2 linked regions of the Chlorobaculum parvum NCIB 8327 genome follow. The protein of the gene in region 1 interacts with the protein of each later gene in a pairwise test. Links are inferred from orthologs where the notes say so. Each region holds a gene or a part of one and is shown on either strand. Other genes may lie near its edges. The genes, in order: CPAR_RS01475 and def.

The links.
Region 2: the proteins of CPAR_RS01475 (region 1) and def interact in binary tests that used the Escherichia coli proteins (3 or more experiments, as listed by UniProt). The link is inferred for Chlorobaculum parvum NCIB 8327 from one-to-one orthologs.

What each region holds. Positions count from the first base shown.
Region 1 is NC_011027.1:297,624-307,507, reverse strand. Bases 3,551-6,396 are described here. They hold CPAR_RS01475 (aspartate-semialdehyde dehydrogenase), read right to left. Parts: upstream 5,564-6,396; coding sequence 4,538-5,563; downstream 3,551-4,537. Other genes in these bases: dusB (tRNA dihydrouridine synthase DusB), read right to left, coding at 5,585-6,396; CPAR_RS01480 (hypothetical protein), read left to right, coding at 3,551-4,195. In the rest of the region: CPAR_RS01495 (cystathionine beta-synthase), read right to left, coding at 67-1,437; alr (alanine racemase), read left to right, coding at 1,603-2,757; CPAR_RS01485 (ComEA family DNA-binding protein), read left to right, coding at 2,790-3,326; more of CPAR_RS01480, read left to right, coding at 3,326-3,550; more of dusB, read right to left, coding at 6,397-6,628; recombinase RecA, read right to left, coding at 6,644-7,687; CPAR_RS01460 (SDR family oxidoreductase), read right to left, coding at 7,730-8,731; CPAR_RS01455 (M16 family metallopeptidase), read left to right, coding at 8,842-9,884.
Region 2 is NC_011027.1:1,689,489-1,698,531, forward strand. What follows is about bases 6,291-9,043. They hold def (peptide deformylase), read right to left. Parts: upstream 8,073-9,043; coding sequence 7,509-8,072; downstream 6,291-7,508. Other genes in these bases: lepA (translation elongation factor 4), read right to left, coding at 6,291-6,432; fmt (methionyl-tRNA formyltransferase), read right to left, coding at 6,561-7,499; CPAR_RS07865 (Fur family transcriptional regulator), read left to right, coding at 8,361-8,852; CPAR_RS07870 (DMT family transporter), read left to right, coding at 8,866-9,043. In the rest of the region: CPAR_RS07830 (DegQ family serine endoprotease), read right to left, coding at 106-1,629; trpE (anthranilate synthase component I), read right to left, coding at 1,653-3,167; CPAR_RS07840 (hypothetical protein), read left to right, coding at 3,310-3,660; lepB (signal peptidase I), read right to left, coding at 3,654-4,496; more of lepA, read right to left, coding at 4,615-6,290. UniProt on the Escherichia coli protein: Removes the formyl group from the N-terminal Met of newly synthesized proteins. Requires at least a dipeptide for an efficient rate of reaction. N-terminal L-methionine is a prerequisite for activity but the enzyme has broad specificity at other positions.

The sequences.
Region 1 (9,884 bases):
GTACGTTCAGGAGTGCTTAGATAAGTAAATCAGTCCAAAAAAACAACCACATTATTCTGCAGTCGTTCACTTGTGCGTCAGCGCATCGATAAGATCAGATTTGGTAATCAGTTGCAGCCTTCCGTCACTAAGGCTGATAAGCACACCGGCCGCATTGGTCTGAAGTTTTCCGGACAGTTCGCTGATGGTGGCGTCCGGCTGGCAGACCGGGAAAGGCTTCTCCATAAAGGCCACCACCTTGGCGTTCATGGCCGAATCGTTCTCGATCAGGATGGAGAGAATCTTGTTTTCGCTGATGCTGCCGATGGGTGCGCCGAAAGAGACGATAGGCATCTGCGAAACGTCGTTCTGCTTCATCATTTCGAACACGTCCGCGAGTGTCTGCTCGGGCTGGGCGAAGATCAGATCCTTGCGCGCCTTGCGCAGGAGGATGTCGTCGGCAGTGATCTGGTCGAGCGCGGTCTTGGCCTTGCGGTAGAAACCCTGACGGCGCATCCACTCGTCGTTGTACATGCGCGACAGGTCGTAGCCGCCGAAATCGGTCATCATCACCACCACCAGCGAATCGCTGCCGAGGCTTTCGCCCTCGCGGAGCGCAGCGCACATTGCCGCGCCGGAAGCGCCCCCGGCAAACACACCCTCGGAGCGCAGCAGCTCACGGCCGCAGTTGAAGGCGTCGGCGTCGCTGACCTGCACAATCCGGTCGATCACCTCGGGTTCCCAGAACGAGGTAGGCTGAACGGCGCCAATATCCTCAAGCTGAAACGAGGTCACGCCCCCCTGGCTCCGGCCTTCGTGCAGGTCGTGATAGATCGAGCCGACCGGCTCCACGCCGATAATCTGCACGTCGGGATTGACCGATTTGAAGTAGCGACCAATGCCGGAAATCATGGCACCGGAAGCCATCGGCACGAACACGTGGGTCACCTTTTCGTCGCTTTGGCTGAAAATTTCCGGGCCGGTGCCGCTCTGGTGCACCTGACGGCTGACCGGATTTTCGTACATGTTGGCGAACCAGGCGTTCGGCATCGTCCGGACAAGGTTTTCAGCCACGGCTACGCACCCGTGCAGGTTGCCGCCCGTAGCTTCGGACGGGGTGAGCACCAGTTCAGCGCCAAGCGCACGGAGCACATCCTGCTTCTCCCGGCAGATGCTGTCCGGCGCGGCGAGCAGCACTTTGTAGCCCTTGCTCACGGCCACCATAGCCAGCGCGATGCCGCTCGTGCCGAAGGTCCAGTCCACCAGCGTCATGCCGGGATGGATGAGGCCCTCTTCTTCAGCCTCCTTGACGATGGCGGTCGACACCCGGCAATAGTGCGACATGCAGGGATTCATGTATTCAAGCTTCGCCATGAAGCGCGCTTTTTTCTGGCGGGTAAGCTGTTTCATGGGAACCAGCGGAGTGTTGCCCGAAATGTCGAAAATATCGTTGGTCATGGCGAAGATTGATGTGAGTCGGTGTTGTTCTGATTTTTAATATACATAAACAACGGTGCCGCTAAAAAGTGTCAAGGACCTGATCGATACGGTTTTGACAATCAGGCGTAAAAAACGTTTTTTACAGCATATCCAGATCAAATAAACCGCATCCGCATCACCGCCTTGAGCGCCGATTCCCGACAAAATTCCAGCACCGCTGACCCGGCTGCCCCCAACCTTTCCGAAGCACTCATCTCGCTCGGAAATCTCCGGCACAACCTGGCCTGCATCCAAGCCATCAGCGGCTCGCGTTGCCGCATCATGGGCATCGTCAAGGCTGACGCCTACGGGCACGGTGCAGCTCAAGTCACCGCGACGCTCGAAGAAGAGGGAATCAGGGAGTTCGGTGTGGCCAATATCCACGAAGCGATCGAGCTGAAGCAAAGCCACCGGATGCAGCCGGAGTCGCGCATTCTGGCGTTCGCCTCGCCGCTTGCCGGGCACATCGAGCACTACCTTGAGCACGATGTCGAGATGACCGTCTGCGACCACGAAACCGTTCGGACCGCTGAAGCCAAAGCTGCTGCGAGCGGCCGACGGCTGCGAGTACAGGCGAAAATCGATACCGGCATGGGCCGACTCGGCGTTACGCCCGAAGAAGCGCACAGCCTGCTGGAGCTGATCGACCGCTGCCCGAACCTCGACCTCGTCGGCATCTACACCCACTTCGCCGAAGGCCACAAGGCCGGTGGTTTCACCGCCCGCCAGCTCGAACAGTTCCTCGATGTAACCGGTGGATACGAACAGCGCACGGGCAGAACCGTGCTCAAACACGCGGCCAACAGTGGCGCCATCGTCTCCACGCCCAGCGCGCGGCTCGACATGGTGCGACCCGGCATTTTGCTCTACGGCTGCCACCCGATGGACGCCGAACCGACGAACGTACCGGTGAAACCGGTGATGCAGTTCCAGTGCAAGGTGATGTTCGTCAAGAAGGTGACGGCAGGAACGTCGATCAGCTACAGCCGCACCTGGAGCGCGCCCACAAGCACGAACATCGCCACGCTCTCGGCCGGTTACGCCGACGGCGTGCACCGCACGCTTTCAAACAAGGCGACGGTCTCCATCGGCGGCAACCGTTACCACCAGGTCGGCACAGTCACGATGGATCAGACGATGGTCGATCTCGGCCAAAACCGCTCGGTCAAGGTCGGCGATACCGCCGTGCTGTTCGGCTGGGACGGCCCATCAGCCGGAGAGCAGGCCATCGCTGCCGGAACCATCAGCTACGAGCTGCTCTGCGCGGTCTCAAAACGGGTCAAGCGCGTGTTCGTCTGACCATCTCCACAACGCAACAGAAATTCACCCCTATGAATTTTCTGAACAATCTTGCCGTCAAACTCGGCATCACCAAATCGGAAATGACTGCCGTTACGCTCCTCAGTTTCTTCCTGCTGCTCGGAGGCACGATGAAATACAGCGGCGCGATGCAGGATACCGACAAGGCAATCAAGCAAGCCGAAGCCGCCAGCTTTTCGGAAGCCGATGTCGATAGCCTTCTCGCCCTGGCTTTGCAGGAAAAAAGGTCGGGCGGAATAAGCGATGCTCGATTGGTAGCTGAAAACCTGCCCATCACAACTGAAAATGAAAGGCCAGAACAGACTGACGCAATAGCATCGACAAAACCTGCGTCCAAGAAAAAGCTGACCGGCACAATCGCCTTCAACACGGCTTCCAGCGCACAGCTTCAACGAATTTCCGGCATCGGCCCGGTCATGGCCAAGCGGCTCGTCGAGTTCCGTCAGCGAAAAGGGGGAAAAGTCGAACATTTTAACGATTTTCTGGAAGTGAAGGGGATCGGGAAAAAGAAACTCGAACGCCTCAAACAGCATCTTACCCTCGACTGATGAGCAGAAGCCAGATCGCCTGTGCCTTCGACACCGGCAGCACCACCATAGCCCGAGTCAAATCAACCAGTGCCGGCTCATACACCATGACCATGTGCCGCACCATCGACGGCGGCCTGGATGAGCTTGGCGGCCCGAAAGGCATGAGGCTCGCCAAAAAGCTGGTTTCGTTGCTCAGGGAGTGGCGCGACGAGCCGGTGGCGCTCTCTTTCTCACCCGCGGAAATCCGCACCCTTCCGGCATGGTTTCCCGAACAGATCGCTTCCGGCAGCTGCGACGAGCTGTGCAGAATCGAAGCGGGTTACTTTCTCAACAATCTCGAATCGTGGCGCTGGCACGACATGAAGCTTGAGCCCGCCGCGGGACAAGACGATAAGCTGACGCGCCGGATGCTGTTGTTCTACCCGTCCGCTCCAGCCCGCTTTATCGAGCAAGAGCTGGAACGACATTTCGAGGTGAGCACGTGCGGCGTGCATATCGAGCCGCTTGCCCGATTGTCGGCAGGAACCGGCAAGACCCAGACGGTGCTGGAACTGGAAAAACGCTATGCCGCACTTTCCCGGTCGGTTGACGGAAAGATCGACTACTTCAGGTACTGGCCGGTCAAAGATGAAAGTGAGCGGAACTACTTCGCCATAACGGAGCTGACCGGCTCACCGATCGGAGAGCGGACTGTTTTGGTTACAGGCTCCGAAGTCAACCCCAAAACGATTGAACGCATCAGCCGGGAGACCTCTCACTCACTTGAGCCACTGGAGCTATCCAGATGGGTCTCTTCAGAAAAAAGAGCCAACAAAAGCAAATCACCAACCGCCACTATCCGCGCCGTCAGCACAGCCATCATGGCACTGAACGACGGGATTGGGTGAGGATTGCCCCCTGCGCCCTTCCAATTTCTTCCTGTAGGGGCGAACCTGCGTGTTCGCCCTAATGTGACAGGCATTCCCTGAACGACTGTTCGGCGAGATACTTATGAATACAAGTAAATCGCACCTCTTTCCTCGCTCGAACTCTTCGGCGATGAGCACATACCTCGACGGCCATTCTGGCGCTGAACATTTCCGTAATTTGACAGCCCCGCCCAACGACCTTGCCGTCCTTTTCGTCCTTTCCCGCCAAATAAAAAAGGGCAGACACACAGGTCTGCCCCTACAAATCGTAAATACCATTCCCGTTCCTGAATCAGCCGACCGGGATCATTTCAATCATCCTCACAGATTCCCCACCAGCAACTCGGCGATCTGCACGGCGTTGGTGGCCGCGCCTTTGCGGAGGTTGTCGGCCACAACCCAGAGGTTGAGCGTGCGCGGATGCCAGTAGTCTGGGCGCAGGCGGCCAACGAACACCTCGTCGCGCTCGTAGGAGGTCATCGGCATCGGATAGATTCGAGCGGAAGGGTCGTCCTGCATGACGATGCCCGGTGAGCCGGCCAGCAGCGCGCGCACCATCTTGATGTCGTAGTCGCGCTTCAGCTCGACGTTCACCGACTCGCCGTGGCCTCCGTAGACCGGAATGCGCACAGTGGTCGGAGAGACCTGAATCTCCTGATCGTCGAAGATCTTGCGGGTCTCGTTGACCATCTTCATCTCCTCCTTGGTGTAGCCGTTCTCCGTGAAAGCGTCGATCTGCGGCACGGCGTTGAAGGCGATCTGGTGGAAGTGGGTAAAGGTTTCCGGATCTTCGGGGATGTTGCCCGCCAGCTCGCTTTCGAGCGCGTCGCGTCCCGCTTTGCCCTTACCGGTCACCGACTGGTAGGTCGAAACCACAATGCGACTGATGCCGTAGGCGTCGTAGAGCGGCTTGAGCGCCACCACCATCTGGATGGTCGAGCAGTTGGGATTGGCGATGATCGGGGCCGCCTTGCCTTCGCGGTCGAAGATCGATTCGGCATTGACCTCCGGGACGACGAGTGGCACCCCCTCCTCCATGCGGAAGGCCGAGGAGTTGTCGATCACGATCGCGCCCGCCTGCGCGGCCACAGGAGCCCACTCCAGACTGGCCGAGCCACCGGCGGAGAAGAGGGCGATGTCGACACCTTCGAAAATTTCCGGCGACGGCACTTCGGTGACGAACTCGCGCCCCTTGAAGGTCACCACTTCGCCGCGGCTTCGGGGAGATGCCAGCGGCACCAGCTCGCTGACGGGAAAATCGCGCTCTTCGAGCACCTTGATCATGGTTCTGCCGACAAGTCCTGTTGCGCCGAGAACGGCTACTCGATAGCCTGCATCACTGCTCATAAAATCAGATAAATGATAGGTTTAGTAATTCAGAATCAGTTTGGGCGAGTGGTCGTTCAAAAATTCACCACCCTCTTTGAGAAGCCCCTCGCGGTCGAGCGCTTCGCACGCTGCCTCGAACTCCCGGAGCAGTTCGACGATCACCGCCGGGTCGGGTTCGCGCACCAACAGGTTACGAACTTTCGACACGCCAGGCAACCCCTTGAGGTAGGTCGAGTAGTGGCGGCGCATCTCCAGCACGCCATGCTTTTCGCCCTTGTACTCCAGCGACAGGCGCAGGTGCTCCCTCGCGGCGTCGATCCGGTCGCGATACGACGGAAGCGGCAGGCGCTCGCCCGTCTTGACGAGGCTTTTAGCCTGCGCGAAAATGAACGGGTTGCCGATCGAGCCGCGTCCGATCATGATGCCGTCCGCGCCGGTTTCAGCGAACATCGCCACGGCGTCATCGGCGCTCCAGACGTCGCCGTTGGCGATCACCGGAATCGAGCAGGCTCGCTTGGCTTCGGCGATGCGCCCCCAGTCTGCGCGGCCTTTGTACATATCGCTGCGCGTGCGACCGTGCACCGCGACCGCCTGGATGCCCGCGTCTTCGAGCCGCCGCACGGTGTCGGTGATGTTGATCGAGTCGTGATCCCAGCCGATGCGCGTCTTGGCAGTCACCGGCAGCGAGACGGCGCCAACCACCGCCGCGGCGATGGCGGAGAGCTTCTCCGGCTCTTTCAGCAGCGCCGCGCCCGCGCCTCGTCCGGCCACCTTTTTGACCGGACAGCCGAAGTTGATGTCGAGGCAGTCCGGCTCGAAGCTCTCGGCAATCGAGGCCGCCTCGACCATCGATTCGACCGTGTTGCCGAAAATCTGCACCGCCACGGGTCGCTCGTGCGCATCCATTCTGAGCTTGCGTATCGACTTCTCCGCGCCGCGCCGGATCGCCTCCGCGCTGACAAATTCGGTATAGACGATGTCCGCCCCGTGCCGCTTGCAGAGTTGCCGGAAGGCACGGTCGGTCACATCCTCCATGGGCGCGAGGATGATGGGGCGGTCGATGTCGATCGGTCCGATACGCATGGTGTTCTGCCCGGCTTATTCGGTTGGCGTTCCGGTCAGCGTGTCGCGAACCTGCTGGCGGATGGTGTTGCGCACGGTCTCGTCCTCCTTCAACAGGCGCTTGACGTTCTCGCGCCCCTGACCGAGCTTTTCGCTGCCATAGCTGAACCACGCGCCCGCTTTCTTGATGATGCCGAACTCGACGGCCAGATCGATCAGCTCGCCCAGCACCGAGATACCCTCGCCATAGAGAATGTCGAACTCGGCGATTTTGAACGGCGGTGCAACCTTGTTTTTCACCACCTTGACCTTGGTGCGGTTGCCGACAACCTCTTCGCCATCCTTGATCTGCGCGATCCGGCGGATGTCGAGACGCACCGAAGAGTAAAACTTCAGCGCCTTGCCGCCGGTGGTGGTTTCGGGGCTACCGTACATCACGCCGATCTTGTCACGAAGCTGGTTGATGAAGATGCAGACGCTGCTCGATTTGGAGATCGCGCCGGTGAGCTTGCGCAGCGCCTGGCTCATGAGCCGCGCCTGGAGGCCGACCACGCTGTCACCCATCTCGCCTTCGAGTTCGGCCTGCGGCACCAGCGCAGCCACCGAGTCAACGACGACGATGTCCACCGCGCCGCTGCGCACGAGCGTTTCAACGATGGAGAGCGCCTGCTCGCCCGACTCGGGCTGGCTGACCAAGAGCGAATTGATATCGACGCCGAGCTTGCGGGCGTAGGTGGGATCGAAGGCGTGCTCCGCATCGACCAGCGCAGCAATACCGCCCTCTTTCTGCGCTTCGGCGATGGCGTGCAGGGCGAGCGTGGTCTTGCCGGAGGACTCCGGGCCGTAGATTTCGGTCACGCGGCCACGAGGAAATCCGCCCACGCCGAGCGCGTAGTCGAGCGCCATCGAGCCGGTCGAAATCGCCTTGACGTGCATCACGGCTGAATCATCGCCGAGGCGCATGATCGAACCTTTGCCGAACTGCTTTTCGAGCGTTTCGATTGCCAGGTTGAGTTGCTTGAGCCTTGCCGGATCGACCACCGGCGGCTGTGCTGTCTGCTTTGAGTTCTCTTTATCCATGAAAATAGTAGGGGTATGTGAATTGAAAATTTGCTATTCGGATTACAACGCCACGGCGCTCCTGAGGGTTTCGTCAAACGGCCGGTAGCTGATGCCAAGCTCCTGAATCGAGCGCAGGTTGCTGAACCGAGCGGAACGCGAAGCCTGCCGAATGCTCTCGATGCTGACGAACGAAGGGCGTCCGGTCAGCATCGAAAAGAGCTCGCCGCCAGCTCCGGCTGCAGCTCCGGCCAAGTTGCCGACGACCATCGGCTTGCCGGTGCGGCTGCCAGGCAGAGCGGCGATGCGGCTGAACAGCTCCCGGAAGGAGAGATTTTCACCGACAATGATGTAGCGCTCGCCCGATTTCCCCTTCGTCCACGCTGCGATATGGGCGTCTGCCGCATCCCTGACGTCAACAAAGCCAGTCGATCCTTCAGGACAGAACGGCACGCGCCCCTCGTAGATCAGGCGCAAGGTTTCGTTCGATGAACTGACGGGCATACCCGGCTCCGGGTTCCGGCCGATCACCACGCCGGGATTGACCATCACCACGTCGAGCCCTTCAGCCAGGCCGCGCCGGCATTCGAGTTCGGCCAGGTGCTTGGACTCCATATAAACGTTGTGGCGCTGCCATTCGGTAAACGTGGAGTGCTCGGTGGATTCAACAACGACGCCATCCACGGTCTCGGAACCGACAGCGGCAATCGAGCTGGTCATCACCATGCGCTTCACGCCGTGTTCAAGGCACGAATCGACCACATGGCGAGTGCCAAGCACGTTGGTATCATGCAACCGGTTGCGGAAGTTGCTGGTAAAAGCGATCATTCCAGCGCAGTGAAACACCACCTCCATCCCCTTGACCGCTTCTCCAATGGCGATTGGATCGTGCACATCCGCGCGAACGATCTCGACCGGAAAGCCCTTGAGGAACGAAGCGTCCGAACCCGCTCTGACCGCAACTCGGCAACGCACGCCTTCACCGAACCTGCCGATAAGATCAAGCAGAAGCCGTGAACCTATGTAACCCGTTGCACCGGTAATGAGTATCGGAATTGCTGACATGAACGATGGAGCAGTGGCGCCCTTCTGAAAACTCCGGCATCTGTGAAGCGATGCGGCCCAGCGCCGATTTGTTTTTAATAATAAGAAGAATAAAACGAATAAACCGTACATTGCACTCAAATCCATCCGCAATCGTGAGAAAAAGTCTTTCACCGGCAACTCCTGGCTCTGACCGGCACGCTGAACAGCGCCTTTCCTCAGGTGACATCCGAAGCGCAACCCTGCCCAACGGCCTGCGCATTGTCAGCAACCTGGTGCCCTACGTGCACAGCGTCACGCTGGGAATCTGGATCAACGCCGGCTCGCGCGAAGATCCCGAAGGGCTCGAAGGAATTGCCCATTTCATCGAACACGCCATCTTCAAAGGCACCCGCAAGCGGGACTATATCGACATCGCCCGCTGCATCGAGGAGGCAGGCGGCTACATCGACGCCTGGACCACCAAGGAGCAGACCTGCCTCTGCGTCCGATGCCTCCGCGAGCACCTGCCGCTGGCTTTCGACCTGCTGGCCGACATGGTGCGCGATCCGGTCTTTCCGAAGGAGGAGATCGAAAAGGAGCGCGAGGTGGTGCTCGAAGAGATCGCCAGCGTCAACGACACGCCCGAAGAGCTGATTTTCGAGGAGTTCGACCTGCGCTCGTTCCCCGGCCATCCGCTGGGCACGCCGATTCTCGGCACCGAAAAGAGCATCGAGCGTTTCTCGCGCAAGAAGCTCCGCGCCTTCATGCACCGCCACTACGTACCGTCGAAGATGCTCGTGACGGCAGTCGGCAACATCGGCCATGACGAAGTTGCGCAGCTCGCCGAATCGCATTTCGGCAGCATGGAAGAGCCTCCGGCGACTAAAGAATCGATGCGAAAGCAGTTCGATATTTCGGAGTACAAACCCTTCTCGGTGACCACAAAAAAGCGCATCTACCAGTCACAGCTCCTGCTCGGAACCATCATCCCGCGAGACGATAGCCGCTTCTGGAGCCTGATGGTGCTCAACGCCATGCTCGGCAGCGGCATGAGCTGCCTGCTCAATCTCGAACTGCGCGAAAAGCGCGGGCTGGTCTATCAGGCATACTCGTCGCTCTCCTTCCTCGACGAACTCACTACGTTCAACATCTACGCAGGAACCGACAAAGGCAAAGCGCCCAAAACGCTGGA
Region 2 (9,043 bases), 1.4 Mb from region 1 along the record:
GCAGCGATGGAACACTTGACAAACAAAAAAAGTAAAGTCAGCAGCCGGGCTGACTTTACTTCGTCTCAAGCAATTTAAGAATCTTTACCCTACAGGCAAAGCGCATTACAGATTAAACGCCAAATACATCCGGCTCGGACCGCGCTCGACAAGCAGGAAAAGCAAATCGCCCTTTTTCTTTTTATCGGCAATCGCCTTGAACTCTGCAACTGACCCGACCTCCTTCCGATCAACCGATCTGATGATGTCTCCCGGACGGAGCCCGGCCATAAATGCCTGGCTGGAGCGATCAACCGCGCTTACCACGATGCGATGCTCGGCGGAGTTCAGATTGAAGCGCTCCGCCATCGCCTTGTTCAGCGGAGCAACGGCAAAGCCGAGCAGCTCGTTTGCAGCCGGTGCTTGCTGCCCTTGCCGAGAAACAGGTTGAGTATCAGGTTGCTCTTGAAGCTTGACGTCGAGCGTTCGCTTCACGCCATCACGAATGATGATAATCGGCTCTGTGCTATCGGGCACCTTGCTGGCAACCAGATTGCGCAACTCAGCTGAACTGTTCACTTTTTGCCCTGCAAACTCAAGGATGACATCACCGGTCCTCAGTCCCGCTTTCTCGGCTGGACTGCCTTTTATGACCGTACCGACCAGTACCCCTTCAGGACGCTGCATATTCAGGCCTTTTGCAATCTTGTCATCGATATCCTGAATGCCGGCACCGAGGTAACCGCGCACCACCTTACCGTACTTGACCAGCGAGGTATAGATCCGGTAGGCCATGTTGGACGGCACGGCGAAGCCGATCCCTTCGAAGCCTCCGGTTCGGCTGGCGATGGCCGTGTTGATACCGACCAGTTCTCCTCCGATGTTTACCAGTGGGCCACCTGAGTTACCGGGATTGATGGCTGCGTCAGTCTGAATAAAATTTTCGTAATCGGTCACGCCAACATTCACCCGCCCTTTAGCACTAACGATACCCTGCGTCACCGTGCGGGCAAGGTTCTTGCCAAGCGGACTGCCGATGGCGATCACCCACTCACCGACACGCAACTTGTCGCTGTCGCCGATAGCGATGGCTTTGAGGCCCTTGGCGTCGATTTTCAGCACAGCCAGATCGGTGCGAGGATCCTTACCGATAATCCTTGCCGTGAATTTTCGGTTGTCGTCCGTCATAACCGAAATGGAATCGGCTTTGTCGATCACATGATTGTTGGTCAGAATGTACCCGTCACGACTGACGATAACGCCGGAACCAAGTCCGTGAATCACCTCTTTCCGAGCGTGGGACTGATCAGAAAAGGGAGTGTCGAACAGCTCACCGAACGACTTGCCGAAAAAGTCAAACGGTGTCATAATCCTCCGCTCGATGGCCTTTTCGGTATAAATGGTCACTACCGACGGCGTAGCCGATTCAGCAATGTCGACAAAGGCCTCATTGAAATCATTGAGCGTTCTGATGGGATGGTTTCGCAGACTTTCGGCGGCAACACTGGTGTTTGCATGGTTGGCAACCGTAAAGAGGCCGCCATCTTTGGCGTTAAACGAAAAATCGAGATTGGAAAATGCAAGCGCTCCGGCGATTGCGCCGACGGAAACAAGCGCTGCTGACTTGAACATCATTCGTTTCTTTTTCATAGTGCATCAAGTGTTGAGGTTAATCAGGAAGATGTCTCAATACTTTCGAGGGTAGTCAGACCAGCCCTCATCTTGTTCATGGTTTCTTCGTATTCGAACTCGGGCGTCGAATCGGCCACGATGCCGCCTGCCGCCTGGAAGTAGATTATGCCGTCGCTGATGACCATCGTGCGGATGGCAATCGCCGTGTTCAACTGGCCACGGAAATCGAGGTACCCAACCGCGCCACCGTATAAGCCGCGCTTCTCCTTTTCCAGTTCGTAGATGATCTCCATCGAGCGCACTTTGGGCGCACCGGTCAGCGTGCCGGCCGGGAAGCACGACCAGAAGGCGTCCATCGCGCTCAGGCCGTCCTGCAGCTCACCCCGGACATTGCTGACGATGTGCATGACATGCGAGTATTTCTCGATCACCATCATTTCGTTGGTCTCGACGGTACCGATTTTGGCGATGCGCCCGATGTCGTTGCGGCTCAGGTCGATAAGCATCAGGTGCTCGGCGCGCTCCTTCTCGTCGGAGAGCAGCTCCTTTGCGATGCGTTCATCATCCTCGAAGCTCTCGCCGCGACGCCGCGTACCGGCAATCGGTCGGGTATCGACGATCCTGCGACCGGCATGGTCGCGCTCCACCTTGACCAGCAGCTCGGGAGAAGAGCCGACCACGTGGAAATCGTCAAAATCGAAGAAATAGAGGTACGGCGACGGGTTGATCGTCCGGAGCACGCGATAGACGTCGAACGGGCGGGTGTGCAGTTTGCGCTTCAGGCGCTGCGAAATCTGTACCTGGAAAATGTCGCCGCTCAGGATATACTCCTTGGCCTTCAGCACCTTCTCGTAATACTCCTCGCGTGTGGTGTTCGAGACGACCGGCTCCGGCAGTTCGGGCTTGAGCGTCACCAGATCGGGATCGAGCGGCTTCTGCATCAGCGCAGCAAGCTCGTCGATCTTGCGCTCGGCGCGTGCGCGATCAGCTTCATCCAGATAATTAGCCACCAGGTAGAGCTTGCGCATCACGTTATCGAAAATGACCAGCGTATCGCAAAACAGCAGACAGAGGTCGGGCATTCCGGCGGGATCGGGCAATTCCGGCGAGGGAATCCGCTCGATCAGGTGCATGGTATCATACCCGAAGTAACCGAAAACCCCGGAGGTGCTCATCTGCTGCGACCCGCTCTTGCTGCGCGGCTGCTCTTCGGAAGAGAACATCGCCATGCAACGATCGACGATGGTACGCAAATCGCTTTCTTCCTGCACAATTGACGAAAGCGCATCAAAACGCGTGTCGAGCACGTCAAGCGTGGCCTCTCCATCGACTCTACCCTTGAGCACAGCCACGGGGTCGATGGCGACATAGGAGAAACGGGCCAGACGCTCCTCACCCTCGACCGATTCGAGCAGGCAGGAGTAGGGACGCTGAAGTTTGAGATAGACCGAAACCGGCGTCTCGGTATCGGCCTGGAAGGTTCTGACGAGAGGCTTCAGAATAAACGACGGCGCTCCGTACTGGCCAGCCGCATTGTCCGCAAAAGATCTGATCATGAATTATTGCTTGCTGCGATAAGGTAAAAAAATCATATCATTACTCTGGTTTTCCCATTGCTATAATAAGGCACCTGAGGACATGAAAAAAAAGCGCGGACCAGTCCAAAAATGGTTGACCGCATTCATACTTTCACCGGGAATGATCTTTACCCTGGCCTACGTTCTGGTTTGGCTGGGAACCAATCTCTGGCTCGACAACGCTTTCAAGCGGCATCTGAAACAGGTGTTCATTTCTGAAACCGGCCAGCGCTACCAGCTTGATGTACATTCACTCAGAACAGGCCCCTGCCTCAATTCGATCATCCTCAAAAAGCTGGAGCTCTCACCACTCGAAGCTCCTGAAAACCAGGGCACCAGACAGGCTAACCTGCAAATTGCTGAACTCAGGATCGACTGGCCGGAGCTGAGTTTTCTGCCGTTCAGGCCATCCGATGAACTGCACTCCATGCAGAAAGTCGCCAAAAAGATTCTCTCTCACGCCGCTCAGTGAACCACCAAACCGATTCGATCCCAGCGAATTGAAGTAATCTTTTCGACCGGATCGAACAGCAGCGGCAGATCGGGATCCCATGACCAGTACACCATCATAGCCTGCCCCACCAGATCGCTGTCTGACAGAAATCCCCAGTAACGACTGTCAAGACTGTTGTCGCGGTTATCGCCCATGGCGAAATAGTGGTCCTTCTCAATGGAATAATGATCGGCGGGCACACCATCAATGAATATCTGATCGCCCGACAGACTAACCGAATGACCTTCTTCCTCGATCATATCGCGATACAGAGGAATGGTGCGCATCGTCAGCTTGACAACGTCGCCCTTGCGCGGAATTCGTATCGGGCCGTAGTTATCCTTGTTGTAGTCGCTCATGGCCGGGAAAATCTGGTAGTCGGGCACGCCTGGCGGCATTTTTTCGCCGATGAACTGCGCATGGGGCGGTAGCGGCGAGAGCTTGCCGTTGACGTAAAGCTTCTGCTCCTTGATCTGAAGCGTATCGCCCGGCAACGCCACGCAGCGCTTGATGTAGTTCAGGCTGCGGTCACGGGGGAACTTGAAGACGATGATGTCCCCGCGCTTGACGTCATCAACTTTCGGCAAATGGATATCGGTAAACGGCACCTTGGCGCCATAAACGAACTTGTTGACAAACAGAAAATCACCGGCAAGCAGCGTTTTTTCCATCGAGCCGGTTGGAATCCGGTACGACTCGACGACGAACATTCTAAGAACCATCGCCACCAGCGCCGCGATGATCAGCGCCTCGAACCACTCTCTCGATTGGGATTTCTGACTGCTTCCTTTGGAGTTGGTACTGTTTTGTTTCACGTTCTGTCAATAATTTTCTGGCATTGCCGACATAAACCTTTCGGACACACGAAGGATGAGACGTCATCCAAAAACGGTTCCAGCGCAACCGGCATGATTTTTCCTTATGCGATGAACCTCATTCGTCGATGTTCAGGACGGCAAGGAAGGCCTCCTGCGGCACCTCGACGCGGCCGACCTGCTTCATGCGCTTCTTGCCCTCTTTCTGCTTCTCGATCAGCTTGCGCTTACGGCTGATGTCACCGCCGTAGCACTTGGCGAGCACGTTCTTGCGCATGGCTGAAATGGTCTCACGCGCGATGACCCGGCTGCCGATTGCCGCCTGGATAGCCACTTCGTACATCTGGCGCGGAATGATGCCCTTGAGCTTCGAGCAGAGCTTGCGGCCCCACTCGTAGGACTTCGAGCGGTGCACGATGGACGACAGCGCATCGACCGGCTCACCGTTGAGCAGCACGTCAAGCTTGACAAGATCGGAGCGGCGATAGCCGATGTACTCGTAGTCCATCGAAGCGTAGCCTTTAGAGATCGACTTGAGCTTGTCGTGGAAGTCAAACACAACCTCGCCCAGCGGGAACTCGAAGTGCATGCTCACCCTCGAAGTATCGAGATAGTCGGTGTTTTTGTACTCGCCACGGCGATCCATGCCGAGCTTCATGATGTTGCCGATGTACTCCGACATGGTGATGATCTGCATCGACACATACGGCTCCTCGATCCAATTGACCTTGGTCGATTCAGGCATCTGCGAGGGGTTGTCAACCTCGACCGTCTCGCCGCTGGTCATCACCACGCGGTACTCCACGTTCGGCACCGTGGTGATGATGTTGACGCCATACTCACGTTCAAGCCGTTCCTGGATGATCTCCATGTGCAACAGGCCGAGGAAGCCGCAGCGGAAGCCGAAACCGAGCGCCGCCGAAGTTTCGGGCGTGTAGACCAGCGAAGCGTCGTTCAGTGAAAGCTTTTCGAGCGATTCGCGCAGGTTTTCGAAATCGTTCGACTCGACCGGATAGAGACCGCTGAAGACCATCGGTTTCACATCCTTGTAACCGGCAAGCCGTTCCGAGGCGGGATTTTCCACCAGCGTGACTGTATCGCCGACCTTGGCATCTTTCACATCCTTGATCGAGCAGATCAGGTAGCCCACATTGCCCGCTTCGAGCACGTTTTTCGGCTGGCGCTTGAGGCTCATGGTGCCGATTTCGTCGGCGTAGAACTCCTTTCCGTTGGCGAAAAAGCGAACCTTGTCATCCTTTTTCAGCACACCATCGACAATCCTGATGTAAGCCACTGCGCCGCGATAGGCATCGAACACCGAGTCGAAGATCAGCGCACGAAGCGGCAGCTGTCGGTTGTCAGCCGGTGCGGGAATCCGCTGCACGATCGCCTCCATCAGCTCGCCGATGCCGATGCCAGCTTTGGCCGACACCTGGAGAATTTCATCACGATTGACACCGATCAGGTCGATGATCTGCCGGGCCACGCCTTCGACATCGGACGAAGGCAGGTCGATCTTGTTGATGACCGGAATAATCTCAAGCCCGGCCTCGATGGCCAGGTACAGGTTGGCGATGGTCTGCGCCTCGACGCCCTGGGTGGCATCGACGACCAAGAGCGCGCCTTCACAGGCGGCCAGCGAGCGCGAAACCTCGTAGCTGAAGTCGACGTGGCCAGGCGTGTCGATCAGGTTGAGCGTATACTCCTTGCCGTCGCTCGATTTGTAGATCATCTGCACAGCGTGGCTCTTGATGGTGATGCCACGTTCGCGCTCCAGATCCATGTCGTCCAGCACCTGGGCGGTGGACATCTGGTTGCGGGCGAGGGTTTGGGTTGCTTCGAGAAGCCGGTCGGCAAGGGTCGATTTACCGTGGTCGATATGGGCGATAATGCAGAAGTTTCTGATCATGCCGACTTCTGTTCCTGACGGAGGCATACGTGTCTGTCCTGAAAAGTGAAAGTAATTGCGAAACGGCCCGGCCGAATGACCGACCTGAGCCAAATTATCAAATCATTAAATATACGAAGAAAAACGTGACCATGCAGCGGATTGTGATGGGCGGGCTATTCGAAACGCAAGGGTTCGTCCCCGAACCGCAGCCCGCGAGCGAACGATTCCGCCTCCATCGCTTTCTTGCCCTCGGCCTGAACGGTAAGCAACTCAAGCCAGCCGTCCGAACCGGCAACAAGCAGGCGCCCGTCCTCGATGCGGAGCATACCCGGAGCTTCCGATGACTCAGCGCCATCGAACGGACGGGCCCGGTAGATTTTGAGGTTCTTGCCGCCAAAGGTGGTCCAGGCGGTTGGTCTCATGGCGAGGCCACGGATGAAGTCGTGCAGGCGTTGCACCGGTTGGTTCCAGTCGATGCGAGTGTTCCGGCGATGAAGCTTCGGTGCTTTGGTGGCGAGTCGGTCATCCTGCTTCTCGGGCGTGACAGAGCCGGAAGCGATCATGCGCAGCGTGCGTTCAAGCGTGCCCGCACCGATCTCCGAGAGCCTTTCGAGCAACTCGGAAGCGTTCTCTTCCGGGCCAATCGGCGTACTGTCCGAGGTAATAATGTTGCCAGTATCGACCGATTGTTGGAGGAAAAAGGTGGTCACGCCGGTTTCGGCATCACCGTTGATGATCGACCAGTTGACGGGAGCCGCACCGCGGTAAGCGGGCAGCAGCGAACCATGCAGATTGAAGGTGCCGAGCGGCGGCAGTTCGAAGACGGCAGGCGGAAGAATGCGGAACGCGGCCACCACGATCACATCGGGTTTCGACTCGGCGACCTTCTCTGCAAACTCCGGAGTCGTCACATCGTCAGCCTCGAACACCGGAAGGCCCAGTTCGAGCGCGGCCTGCTTGACCGGCGTCGGCTCGGGCGGTGAATTCTTGCTGCGGCGAGGCTTGTCGCATCCGGTCACAACGAGCACGGTTTCGAACTCGGGACTCATGGCGACGATACGACGTAACGAAGGCACGGCAAACTGTGGCGTGCCCATAAAAACCACTCTCAACGCCACTCCTCAGGCCTCCACAGCTATTTTTGGCGCATGGGGGGCAATCGGATAGCTCGTTTTCACGCGCCCCTGCTTGATGGCGTCGAGCGTTTTCTGAACCTTCCGGCGATCGCGCTTTTCCATACGGTCGACAAACAGCGTACCGTCGAGATGGTCGATCTCATGTTGAAGCACGCGAGCCATCATGTCGCTGAACTCTTCGGTATGCTCCTCGAACTTCTCGTCACGGTAATGCAGCGTAATTTTCGACGGACGGACGACGTCACCAGCCACACCGGGCACGCTGAGGCACCCCTCCTCCATCGCGTTGCGGCCCGCAACCGAGACGATGCGCGGATTGATGACCACCATCGGTTTGTAATCGGCATACTCCTTGATCGTGGAAATATCGACCACAAGCAGGCGCAGCGAATGGCCTACCTGCGGCGCGGCAAGCCCGATACCGGGTGCTTTGTACATCGAATCGAACATATCGGCAATCAGCTCCCTGATCGACGAATCCACCCCTTTCAAAGGCTTGGCTTTCGCCGTCAGAACCGGATCGCTATAGGTGTTAATCGGTAAAATCATTGCGTACTGCTCTTTAACTTTGGATAGCCCGTTAACTCTTGCAAAAGCAAAAGGGTAGAGCTTTTCCTGAAGATAACCCTGTTAACTCCAAAATAGTTGCCCACACACTCCAGCGGCACTCAACCGCTCAGCCGGCACATTGGAATAATAGTCGTCTAATGTACGGTTTTCAGCGCTCTTTTCCGTCCGGCTCTTCCCGCTCCGCCGCCTTCATGGTTCACAGGGAATTCGCAGAAAAACAATACATTGGAAAAATTGAAAACACGAAATACTGACAGCAAGAACATCGTGAAACAAACGGGCAGCGACACGATCGCGAAGGTCGAAGCGCTTTTCAAATCGTACATGAAGGAGGAGGGGCTCCGGTGCACCCAGGAGCGCCTGAGCGTGCTGCGGGAAATCTACCGCTCCAACACGCACCTCGACGCCGACGAGCTGTTTGTCCGGCTTCGCGAGCAAGGCGTGGGCATCTCGCGCGCCACGGTTTATCACACCCTCGATCTGCTGTTCCGGTACAACCTCGTCACCAAGATCGACCTCGGCCACAAGCACACGCACTACGAAAAATCGTGGGGTGTCGCCGACCACCTGCACATCATCTGCCTCAAGTGCGGCAAGGTTTCGGAGGCCACGAGCACGGAACTTGCCGGCATGATGGAAAAGCTCTGCACCGAGCACGGATACTCGCTCGGCAGCTTCAGCCTGCAGCTCTTCGGCGAGTGCATTGACAAGGAGGCCTGCGTCCGGAGGGTCGACGAGAAACACAACGAGAACGCCTGAACTCACGGACACCATGCCCTGGCTCTACCTCATCCTCGCCATCGTCGCCGAAGTCTCCGGCACCACCAGCATGAAGCTCTCGGAGGGCTTCACCAAACCGCTGCCATCAGCAATGATTTTCGTTTTTTACGCCCTGAGTCTTACTTTCCTCACGCTGACGCTCAGGACGATGCCCATCGGCTTCGCCTACG